DNA from 2 places in the Agaribacterium sp. ZY112 genome. Region 2 is predicted to be linked to the other one. Evidence: predicted binding sites of a transcription regulator. Region 2 holds the regulator's gene; the other holds the start of a gene.
What was found. The regulator LexA, encoded in region 2, represses DNA repair genes until DNA is damaged. The targets are predictions, from matches to a motif close to ACTGTNTNTANANACAGT.
Positions count from the first base shown of each region.

Region 1: AB1S55_RS12905 (LexA family protein) is a predicted target of LexA. The motif match lies at 2,348-2,365, and genes of this name have one in related genera.

Region 1 covers NZ_CP166840.1:2,964,696-2,970,335, forward strand. The annotation lists gene AB1S55_RS12900 (efflux RND transporter permease subunit) at 1-1,853, shown strand, start outside; gene AB1S55_RS12905 (LexA family protein) at 2,381-2,824, shown strand; gene AB1S55_RS12910 (Y-family DNA polymerase) at 2,827-4,086, shown strand; gene AB1S55_RS12915 (hypothetical protein) at 4,300-5,148, opposite strand; gene AB1S55_RS12920 (carbon storage regulator) at 5,414-5,599, opposite strand.
Region 2 covers NZ_CP166840.1:2,856,676-2,862,315, forward strand. The annotation lists gene AB1S55_RS12400 (rhomboid family intramembrane serine protease) at 1-188, shown strand, start outside; gene AB1S55_RS12405 (YeaC family protein) at 178-423, shown strand; gene pepN (aminopeptidase N) at 425-3,094, shown strand; gene AB1S55_RS12415 (hypothetical protein) at 3,202-3,609, opposite strand; gene lexA (transcriptional repressor LexA) at 3,609-4,217, opposite strand; gene AB1S55_RS12425 (DUF6763 family protein) at 4,355-4,666, opposite strand; gene nagZ (beta-N-acetylhexosaminidase) at 5,197-5,640, shown strand, end outside.

The DNA of each region.
Region 1 (5,640 bases), 110 kb from region 2:
GCCGCTTGGGCGAGCATCAACATAAAAACGGCCAGCAAGATTTACGTGAACGCTTGAATACCGTGTTCGAAGCCACATCGGAAGTCATTCGCCCAAGCTTATTTGGTGTTGCCATTATTACCATCGTTTACATTCCAATCTTTAGTCTCACTGGGGTTGAAGGAAAAATGTTTCATCCAATGGCGGCAACCGTGGTCATGGCCCTACTTTTCGCCATGGCACTTTCGCTAACCGTCGTGCCCGCTGCGGTCGCCGTGTTTATGAATGGCAAAATCAGTGAAAAGGAAAGTATTGTCATCACTAAGGCTAAATTGGCTTACCGCCCGTTACTCAAACTTGCGCTTAAATTCCGCTTGGCTGTGGTGAGTTTTGCTACCTGCTTAGTGGTGTTTTGTTTGTGGTTGGCTTCAACCATGGGATCTGAATTTATTCCGCAACTGAATGAAGGTGACATCGCTCTTCACGCGATGCGTATTCCTGGCACGGGGCTTGAACAAGCGGTGGAAATGCAGGAAATCCTTGAGAAAAGAATTAAATCCTTTCCCGAAGTCGATAAGGTTTTTGCGCGTATCGGTACAGCAGAAGTGGCGACCGACCCTATGCCACCTAATGTTGCGGATAACTTTGTGATCCTTAAACCAAGAAGTGAGTGGCCAGACACCACTAAAACCAAGGATGAACTTGTTGAGGAGATAGAGCGCGCACTGGAAGAATTGCCTGGCAACAACTACGAGTTTACCCAACCGATTCAGATGCGCTTTAACGAATTAATTTCGGGCGTGCGTTCAGACTTGGGCATCAAGATATTTGGTGATGACCTAGACCAACTGGTACTGACGGCAAGCGATGTGCTTAAGGTTGTAAATGGTATTGAAGGGGCGGCGGATGCGCGCGTCGAGCAGGTCACCGGCTTGCCGACACTCTCAGTGATACCCAATCGCACAGCCTTAGGTCGTTACGGATTAAATGTCGCTGAATTGCAAGACTGGGTATCCGCAGCCATTGGTGGCGAATCGGCAGGCATTGTTTATGAAGGCGATAGACGTTTTGAGCTCATTGTGCGCTTGCCAGAGACCACACGCCGAGACATTGATCGATTGAAGTTTCTGCCTGTCCCGCTTACAAACGGCGACTATGTTCCTCTAGAAGATATCGCAACTTTAGACATCTCGCCTGCGCCTGCGCAAATCAGTCGTGAAAACGGCAAACGTCGCATTGTGGTAACGGCTAACGTACGTGGTCGTGACTTGGGCAGCTTTGTAAAAGAAGTACAGGAAACAATTCGCGAAAAGACTGACATCCCCCCCGGTTATTGGTTGGATTATGGCGGTACTTTTGAACAATTGGAATCGGCCAGTCAGCGTCTATCCATAGTGGTTCCGCTAACTCTTCTGGTCATTTTGGGCATTCTGGTGATGGCGTTCTCTTCGCTCAAAGATGCTTTGATTATTTTCAGTGGTGTTCCGCTCGCGCTCACGGGCGGTGTGTTGTCTTTATATTTGCGCGATATGCCGATGTCTATCTCCGCCGGTATTGGTTTTATTGCTCTTTCTGGAGTGGCCGTACTCAATGGCTTGGTGATGCTGGCTTTTATTCGTCAGCTCTGGCATGAAACAGGACGGCTAAATGAATCAATCATAGAGGGCGCAATGATACGTTTGCGGCCGGTTTTGATGACCGCGTTGGTGGCTAGCCTAGGTTTTGTACCCATGGCCTTGAATACAGGTACTGGTGCTGAAGTACAGCGGCCGCTCGCAACGGTTGTGATTGGCGGTATTATTTCATCGACAATTTTAACACTGCTTGTACTTCCGATTTTGTACCAGTGGATACACAGACAAGAAACTAGATAAGTTTAAAGGAGGCCCTCTCAAAATGGGAGGGCGTTAAACGCATTAATTGTTTGTTTTTTGTCAATCTATTTTGTGTTGTTTTTCGGTGCCGTTGTCCTGTGGCGTAACTATGAAGCTTCAAAAAATACCGGAATTGATGTTCGCTTAGGTCTAAGCTCTTTCAAATTTAAACCTGAATCTACTAAAACACGGGTCTTTAAGAGCCCAACTCAATCTTGTTTAACGGTCAATTGCAATCAGCTATTTAAAGAAGCTGTTGAATCATTTGAATTAAAGGGCGTTACTTTCGAACGAGAGCTCTTAGTTCGCTCACCATTTGAATGAGTTCGAAAGCTAGCGGCCAAATAATATTAAATAGCCCTTTGCTTGCTATCAGTACTTTGCTCAATTCGCCGTTATCATGACGAATTCACTGGGGGATGATGAATTCACCAAAATGCGGTGAATTGCGGTGAATTCAGTGATTATTATGCGTAGCTTTCACTGCATGATATACTGTATGAATGTACAGCTAAGGTATCATTGCTATGCCAGTTAATATCATCCTTGAACCCCGTTCTGATAAGCCTTACAGCAACAAGATCCATCGTTACGTGATGTACAGCTCTAGAGTTTCGTGTGGTTTTCCTTCGCCTGCAGATGACTTTAGTGAAGAGACACTCAATCTCTCGGAGTACCTGATTAAGCATCCATCATCGACCTTTTTTGCGCGGGCCGAGGGAGAGTCCATGCATGGCGCGGGCATAAGCGACGGCGATCTATTAGTGGTGGATAGAGCTCAGCCCTATGTTCAAGGTGCTATAGCAATTGTCAGTGTATGTGGTGAATTAACCTGCAAAAAACTCGACTTAAAGCAACAGCGCTTACTGGCGGCGAACTCTAGCTTTCCTCCCATACCCATTACCGAAGACCTTGATACCATTATCGAGGGCATTGTGATCTGGGTGGTTAAGAATACGATGCAGGTATAGTTATGTTTGCCTTGTGCGATCAACGCTCTTTCTACGCTAGTTGTGAGACCGTGTTTCGTCCTGATCTTCGAGGAAAACCCATTGTTGTCTTGAGCAATAACGACGGCTGTGTTGTCGCTCTAAATCAGCAAGCCAAAGATTTTGATATCCCGGCCTTTGCCCCATTCTTTAAGCATAAAGCCTTGATTCAAAAAGCAGGAGTCGAGGTATTTAGCTCGAACTATGCCCTCTATGGCGAGATCAGCCGCCGCATAATGAGCACTCTTGAATCAGAGGTACCAAGCCTAGAGGTCTACAGTATAGATGAAGGCTTTTGCGATTTTACTGCTGTGCCAGAGAGGGAGCTTAAGCCATTAGCTCAGCACCTACGTCAGCGCGTATATCGTGAGCAGAGAATTCCTATGGGTGTGTCAGTTGGATCTACCAAGACATTGGCGAAGCTCGGTCAGTATGCTGCCAAAAAAATCCCAAGCTTAAATGGGGTTTGTATCATTGAGAATGACCTTCAGCGTACGTGGTTAAGTGAGCGGGTACCTGTTTCGGAAGTCTGGGGTGTGGGGCGGAGGCTGAATAAGAAACTTACAGCTATGGGGGTTCACACAGCAGCACAGCTTGCAGCTATGTCGGAAGAACAGGCTCGAGCTTTAAATGGTGTTTGCCTAGCTAGAACAATTAAAGAGCTAAATGGACAGTCGTGCATACCTATGGAGTTGGTACCTGAAGTGCGGCAAAGCGTAGTTTGTAGTCGAAGCTTTGGAGAAAAGCTCACATCTGTAGGTGACCTGAAAGTCGCTGTCGCTAACTATGTTGCTCGAGCGTGTGAAAAGCTTCGGTCTCAAGATCTTTATGCGGGGCGTTTGAGTGTGTATATCCTGACTAGTCGTTTTGATACGAATGTATTTGCCGATGAATACAGTGAGAAGATACCAGGTGGAAGTAATGACAGTCGCAGAATCGCAAAGCTCGCATGCCAAATAGTTGAGCGCATTTACAAAGAAGGTTATCGCTATGCCAAAGCGGGTGTAGGTCTTATCGAACTACGCCCAGCAAGTAGCTGGCAGGGAGATTTATTTCCCATCGAGGAAAACAAAAGAAGCGCTGCGCTTATGCGTGTTATGGATGACATCGACAAAAAATATTCGCGTGGTACAGTCAAGCTTGCTTGCCAAGGAGGGGGGCAACGGTTTGAAATGCGCCAAGAAAGATTGTCGTCTAATTATTTAACACAGTGGTACGACATACCTAGTGTTAAGTGTAAGTAAACTTAACGCAAGTTTTGTAGGGTACACCTTAAAATAGTACGACAATTGCAAAAGTAACTACGAAACCTGACAAAAAGTGGAAAAGGCTTGGAGTTTATAATTAGTTTGAACCATGTCTTTAGATATTGAGAAACGTATCCTCACTATTGGTTGAGCATTAGACGCTTGGTTACGCAAGTAGCTAATTCAGCTCATTTAGTTCTTTTAGAGGAGTTAACGGTAAGTAATAGTCTCATCTGGAAAGTACTTAAACTCTTGCGCTGATTTTATTAAGTCGTAACGTTTAACACTTGCCATTTTCTGTAGTAAGTCAATAAATCTGCCTGGTAGTCGCCCCCCGTCTTTGAAAAGCTTATACGCTTCCGTCTTATCTAGAGTGTTTATATCTCTAGATTGCTCAAAGCAATCAACAGCAAAGTCACTGAATTCTTTATCTAGACCCTCAAAAGCCGAGATGTAGCTCGCCTTGTAGAATGGCGCTTTTCTGTTTTCGAAAAGACTTGCCAGCCTAACTTGGTCAGACCCAATGAATAGTGTTTGTATTAGATGCTTGCGTAAGAGCGATTGGTTAACCAAGAAACTTCGTAAAGAAGCGGTGAATTCATCAAATTCCCTATTGGTTGTGAGGTGTTGAACTTCGTCTAAAACAATAAAGATTGGCTGTCGATCGGAAACGTTTAATAGCCAGTTGATAGCAGTATTAGGAGTTAAAACCGTATTATCGATAATACCAAGTGAGGTGTTAAGGGGGGGCGCGTCAGGTGTAATGAATCTAAGCTCACTAAATCCTAGGGCATTTTTAAGCAGTCTTGTCTTGTTATAAGATTGTATAACTCCACTAGTAAAGGCCTGCCCAGGACTTTCTTTCTTTGACCAAAAATCAACATATACACAGAAGTAGCCTTCATCCTGCATGACAGGTATTAAGTCTTGCGTTGCAAAATGTGTTTTGCCTTTTTGTCGGTCTGCAAAAATAGTTTGATGGTTACTACCAAGTGCGGTGTACCCGTCATGCATTTTTTTAACGAGATCACCTCTGTGAAAATTCCAGTCTATAGCCATATTCGAATTAGCATCTTCCAGTAGCGTTGTACGCGTAATCTAGCATACAAATACTCCCAAAATACCTATCAGATTTAACGTAGGAGCGCTTCTGAACATGAACAAAAACTAGACACATCAATAGATTATCAATAAACCAAGTAACAGGATAACCTTGAGAAAAAACACGTAAAAACTCTCTTTTCAACACTACATTAATAGTGGGGTTTAGCGCCTATCGATGTTTCAAATCCTCTATAGATGGGCCTGACGTCACTCTTTAATATTAATTGCCGGCTAGTTCAGACCTTAGAATTAGTACCGATTCTGGTGCATCAATACCTATCTTGGCTTGCCCGTTTTTTGAACTAAGGAGTTCAATAACAACGAGCCCATCCTTAGTATGAAGCTCAATTTGAGAGCTATCTTCCGAGGAGTCTTCGATATAGGGTTTTCGGGTTAGAGTTAACATGCGTGCGTCCTTGCTGCTTGTTTAGGTTACGATTAGTTTTA
Region 2 (5,640 bases):
TCATGGTGCAGCCAGGTATTATTATTTTTTCTGTTGTATTTATGGCTTTGGGTTTTTGGGGCGCCTTGGATTGGCTGAGCGATGGCGGCATTGCAAATTGGGCGCACCTAGGTGGCTTTATCTCAGGTTGTTTATACGCAGTGGTTTATTACAGTATTTTTAGACAGGGCAGTAAGCATGTTAAATGAAGAATTTTTACAAGCGCTTGATGTGGATATTATTGAGCGCTTTAAGCGTGCGGTTGAGCTAGGTAAGTGGCCTGATGGTAAAGCTCTGAGCTCTGAGCAGCGTGAAACCTGTATGCAGGCGATTATTATCTTTGAACATCGTCACTTAAATGAAGACGAGCGTACGGGCTATATCCCCCCCAAAGAAGATCCTTGTGGCCCTAAGGATGACATAGAAGAGATAAAGTGGACTTAGTATGCAAAACTCTGAACCCCAAAAAATTTATTTAAAAGACTATTGCCAGCCAAGTTACTGGATCGTAAAAACAGATCTCAACTTTGATATTCAAGATACTTATGTGGATGTAAGCAGTAAATTACAACTGCGTAAAAATCATACGGTTAATAATGATCGTTTATTCTTGCACGGTGGTGAACTTGAACTACTGGGTGTGGCCTTAGATGGGCAGCACTTAGATGAAACGGCTTATCATTGTGATAAAGAAGGTTTGACCTTATCAGGTTTAGCTAATGAGCATTTATTAGAAATTACCACTCGTATTTATCCGGCCAAAAACACCTCACTAGAAGGTTTGTATCAAAGCCGCTTAATGCTCTGTACTCAGTGCGAAGCAGAAGGTTTCAGAAACATTACTTATTACCTTGATCGACCCGATGTAATGAGTGAGTTTAGTGTTCGTATCGAAGCAGATAAGCAGACTTGTCCTGTGCTTTTATCTAACGGTAATGAGCTTGAACGAGGTGAGCTTGAAGCAGGTCGCCATTTTGTAAGCTGGCATGACCCTCATTTAAAACCTTGTTATTTATTTGCCTTAGTTGCAGGCCGTTTGAGTTATGTTGATGATCTTTTCACGACGAATTCAGGTCGCGATGTGCTCTTGCGATTATTTGTTGAAGATAAAGATTTAGATAAGTGTCAGTACGCTTTAGATAGCCTTAAAAATGCAATGGCTTGGGATGAGCGTGTTTACGGTCGAGAGTACGATCTTGATATTTACATGATTGTTGCTGTTGATGATTTTAATATGGGGGCGATGGAGAATAAGGGCCTCAATATTTTTAATACCTCTTGCGTGCTTGCGAAGAAAGAAACCACGACTGATGCTGAGTTTCAGCGTGTCGAGGCGGTTGTTGCTCACGAGTATTTTCATAACTGGTCTGGTAATCGTGTTACTTGTCGTGACTGGTTTCAGTTAAGTCTAAAAGAAGGTTTTACCGTATTTCGTGATGCCGAGTTCTCTGCTGACATGGGCTCACGAACAGTTAAACGTGTTGAAGATGTTAGCTTGTTAAGGTCTTTGCAGTTTGCTGAAGACGGTGGGCCAATGGCGCATGCGGTGCAACCTGACTCGTTTATTGAAATTTCGAATTTCTACACCCTGACCATTTATGAAAAGGGCGCTGAAATTGTGCGCATGATTTATAACTTATTGGGTGCCGAGAAATTTCGCTTAGGGTCGGATTTGTATTTTTCGCGCCACGATGGTCAGGCGGTGACAATTGAAGACTTTGTTGCGGTTATGAGCGAGGTAAGTGGTCGTGACTTTACTCAGTTTATGCGTTGGTATAAGCAAGCAGCCACACCTGAATTAAGTGTTAGTGCTAGCTATGACGAGCAGCAGCGTACTTATAGTTTGAATTTTAAGCAGAGCTGTCGCGTCACTGCTGAGTGTGAGTATAAAAAACCATTCTTGATCCCTGTTGATATCAGCTTATTGGGTGAGGCAGGCAAGTTGGCTCTTAACGTTGATGGCCTCACGAATACTGAGTCGGAAGACAATACTAAGCTCATGCTTGAGATAGACCAAGCTGAACAAACGATTGTGTTTAATGATGTTTGCGAGCAGCCCGTGCCTAGTTTATTACGAGGTTTTAGTGCGCCAGTTAAGTTAAGTTTTGCTTATAGCGAAGACGATCTCTTGCGTATTATGGCGCATGAAGACGATGGTTTCTGTCGTTGGGACGCTACTCAGCAGTTCTTGCTGCAAGAAATTAACGCCATTCGGGCGACATTTAAGGCGGGCAATAAACCCAGTTTAAATCCTCGTTTACTTGAGTTGTACACGTCTCTTCTTGCCGATCAAGATCAAGATTTGTCCTTGCTTGCGTTGATGCTGACCTTACCTAATGAAAAATATTTAGCCGAACTGGATACCCAGGTTGATGTTGATGCCATACATCAGGCTCGATCTTGGCTTGAGCTAGAGTTAGCTAAGGCACTTCAGCCTGAGTTTTTAGCGTGTTATCAACGTTTAAACGAACTTGCTCATGAGCCTTATTCGGCAGATGCGCAAGGTGTTGCTAATCGCAGTTTAAAAAATAAGGCCTTACATTATCTGGCTTTAGATGGCTCAACCCTGGGCTTGTCTCTAGCTGAAGAACAGTTCCATGCGGCCAGCAATATGACTGACGAGCTAGCTGCTTTTCGTGCGATAGTTCACTGTATGGAAGTGGACAATACTACTAGGCGGGAGCGCGCTCTTGTTTCTTTCTATGAGAAATGGAAAGACGAGGCTCTGGTTGTGAATCACTGGTTTTCAGTGCAAGCCAGTGTTGCCGCTGCATCAACTTTAGATGATGTTAAGGCTTTGTTTAAGCACGAGGCCTTTGATTCCTTAAACCCAAATAAGCTTCGCTCTTTAGTGGGTGTTTTTTGTAATGCTAATACTTGGTGTTTTCATGCGAAAAACGGAGAGGCTTATCGTTTCCTTGCTGATGAAATATTGCGTTTGAATAAAGCAAATCCACAAATTGCTTCACGTTTATTAACACCGCTGACTCAATGGCGACGTTATGATGGTGTGCGCCAAGCTCTGATGAAAGAACAGCTTGAGCGTATTCAGGCAGAGCCAAGCTTGTCTAAAGACGTATTTGAGGTTGTTAGTAAAACACTTGCTGATAAGTAAGGTTTGGCTTTTAGCTTGCAACTCGTAATAAGTTGCAAGCTAAACGAATAAAAAAAGCCGTATGAACATACTCTATGCGGCTTTTTTATTATTGAGAGAAAACTCGGTTATGACGTGCTTGGCTGTTGAATGAGTAGTGCTCGAGCATTACCGCTATAGCACGCTTGCTCTAGATGGCTTCGCTCTTGGCGATGAATACGGCAGTTTTTATCGTCAAAGAAGGCAACAACAAAAGCAGATGTGCCTGTATTGAGTGTTTCCCACATCATCCAAAGGTTCTCAGCATCATCTTTGCTTCGCATTAATCGCAATGTTCTTTGATTAAAGCCATAAGCATCAAGCTCGGTTTTGCTTGGCAGTTTAGAACCAATCCATGTTAGCCAGCGATTGCCTGATTGATGGCTTAAATGGGCAAGCATGGGCATGGTGAGCTCGGCCGTTGTTTCTTGCCAAGCGGGTACGATAAGCTCACTGAGGCCTGGCTCAGATAGCTGGCTGTGTTGTCGGGCTAACATTAGTGCAGTCCTCGGCGAATGACGCCAACGCTTAAACCTTCAATCGCAAAGTTGGCGTCGCGCAAGTCGACTTTAATCACTTCAAAGTCTTGGTTTTCCGGCCAAAGTTCAACGACTGAATTGTTGCCTTCACGGCGGAAGCGTTTCACCGTGACTTCATCTTCTATTCTAGCGACAACAATTTGCCCGTTTCGAGCCTGATCGGTGCTGTGAACTGCAAGTAAGTCACCATCAAAAATACCTGCGTCTTTCATGCTCATTCCATGAATCGTCAGAAGGTAGTCGGCTTGAGGGTGGAAGAGGCCTTCAGCGATTTGTACATGCTCTTCGATATTCTGTTCAGCTAGGATTGGGTTGCCTGCTGCAACACGACCAACTAGAGGGATGCCAGTGTGGTGATCTGGTAGGCGAATACCTCGGCTAGCTCCTGGCACCATCTCAATCACCCCTTTTCGTGCGAGTGCTTTTAGGTGCTCTTCGGCAGCATTGGCCGAGCGAAAGCCAAACACTTGTGCAATTTCGGCACGAGTAGGCGGGTAACCTGTATCGTCTATATGGGACTTAATAAGGTCGAATATTTGTTGTTGGCGAGCCGTTAACTTGGTCATATAGCCTTGCTTCCTGTCACACTGTTGTTTTATACAGTCAAACTGATTATATACAGTGTTTTATACAGTGCAATAGCCTGAGTGAAAAAAGTTCATCTCACTCAGGGCTGTTACTGAAGCTAAGGCCTTAGTTTGCCTTAAAAAGGGTCGTCGTAACCTGTAAAGCTGTCGGGCTCAATTGATTCCAGTGGGTTTGCGTATAAATAATGGCTATCGCCATTGTCAGCAAAGGGGGATACGCCTTCTAAACTTGAATAGGCTTCTTCTGGCGCATCGGTCTCAATCGCGCTAAGGCTGCCCCAGGATTCAATGTCGAATTCGCTGATATCGCCATCAAAGTATTGGATTTCAATCGTGCGTTGCTTTTCATCAATGGCAACAACTTCAAAACGTTGTTGTGTTTCTTGGTCTCGATACCAAGTCCCAACTAAGGGGTAGTAGGATGCCATATGCATGCCTCCATAACGTCATTGTGCTTGGCCAAGATGGCCGTTAGCTAATAAACGAAGGCTGGTCGAGTTGTGTTGGCTTCCGATCCGAATCCCTTGAGTTAAATTACTCCTGTTTTGTGTTTAAGCTCTCAATTTGTCAGAGCTATGGTTGTCAAGGGTACAGCTGTTTTCGTCTTGCCTTCGATTTAAAATTACCACTGTTTTAAGCGCGTTGCAGCAATAAATAAAGCACTTGCAGGCGGAGTGTTTAGGTGCTTGATGTTAAGCAAAATCGGCTAAGTTATTGAATTTGTATGCCTATTTTTAACACTGTTGGCATGAGCGTTGATTTTTTAAAAGTAAAAACGATAATTCGTTGTAATATAAGAGGAAATTCGTCTAATAAGCTCTTGTTCTAATACCTGCTTGTGGCACTTGGTAAGCAGGCTGCTCCAGATTTAGTCAATGTTAATGTAATAGACCGCGCTCTTTGGAGCAGGCTAACAAGCTGATCAATGGCTGTTGTTTGATTTCACTAGGATGTATATATGACTAAGCCAGGCCCGCTGATTGCGGATTTAGCCGGTATTGAGCTCGATGAGGTTGATCGGGATGTGCTTCGCCACCCACGACTAGGGGGGCTTATTCTTTTCTCTCGCAACTATGAATCTAAGCAACAGCTTAGGGATTTGGTTCGCTGTATCCGCGAGGTCCGTGAGGATTTGTTAGTTTGCGTTGATCATGAGGGAGGCCGTGTCCAGCGCTTTCGAGAGGGCTTTACGCACTTGCCACCTATGCATTGCTTGGCTGAGCGTTTTATCGCCAATCAAGAGCAGGCTTTGCTTGAGGCTAAGGCGCTTGGCCATGTTATGGCAGCCGAGCTATGCGATGTAGGGCTCGATTTTAGTTTTGCACCGGTACTGGACTTGGCCGATTTACAAAGCCAAGTTATCGGCGACAGAGCCTTTTCTGGTGATGCCGAGCATGTAACG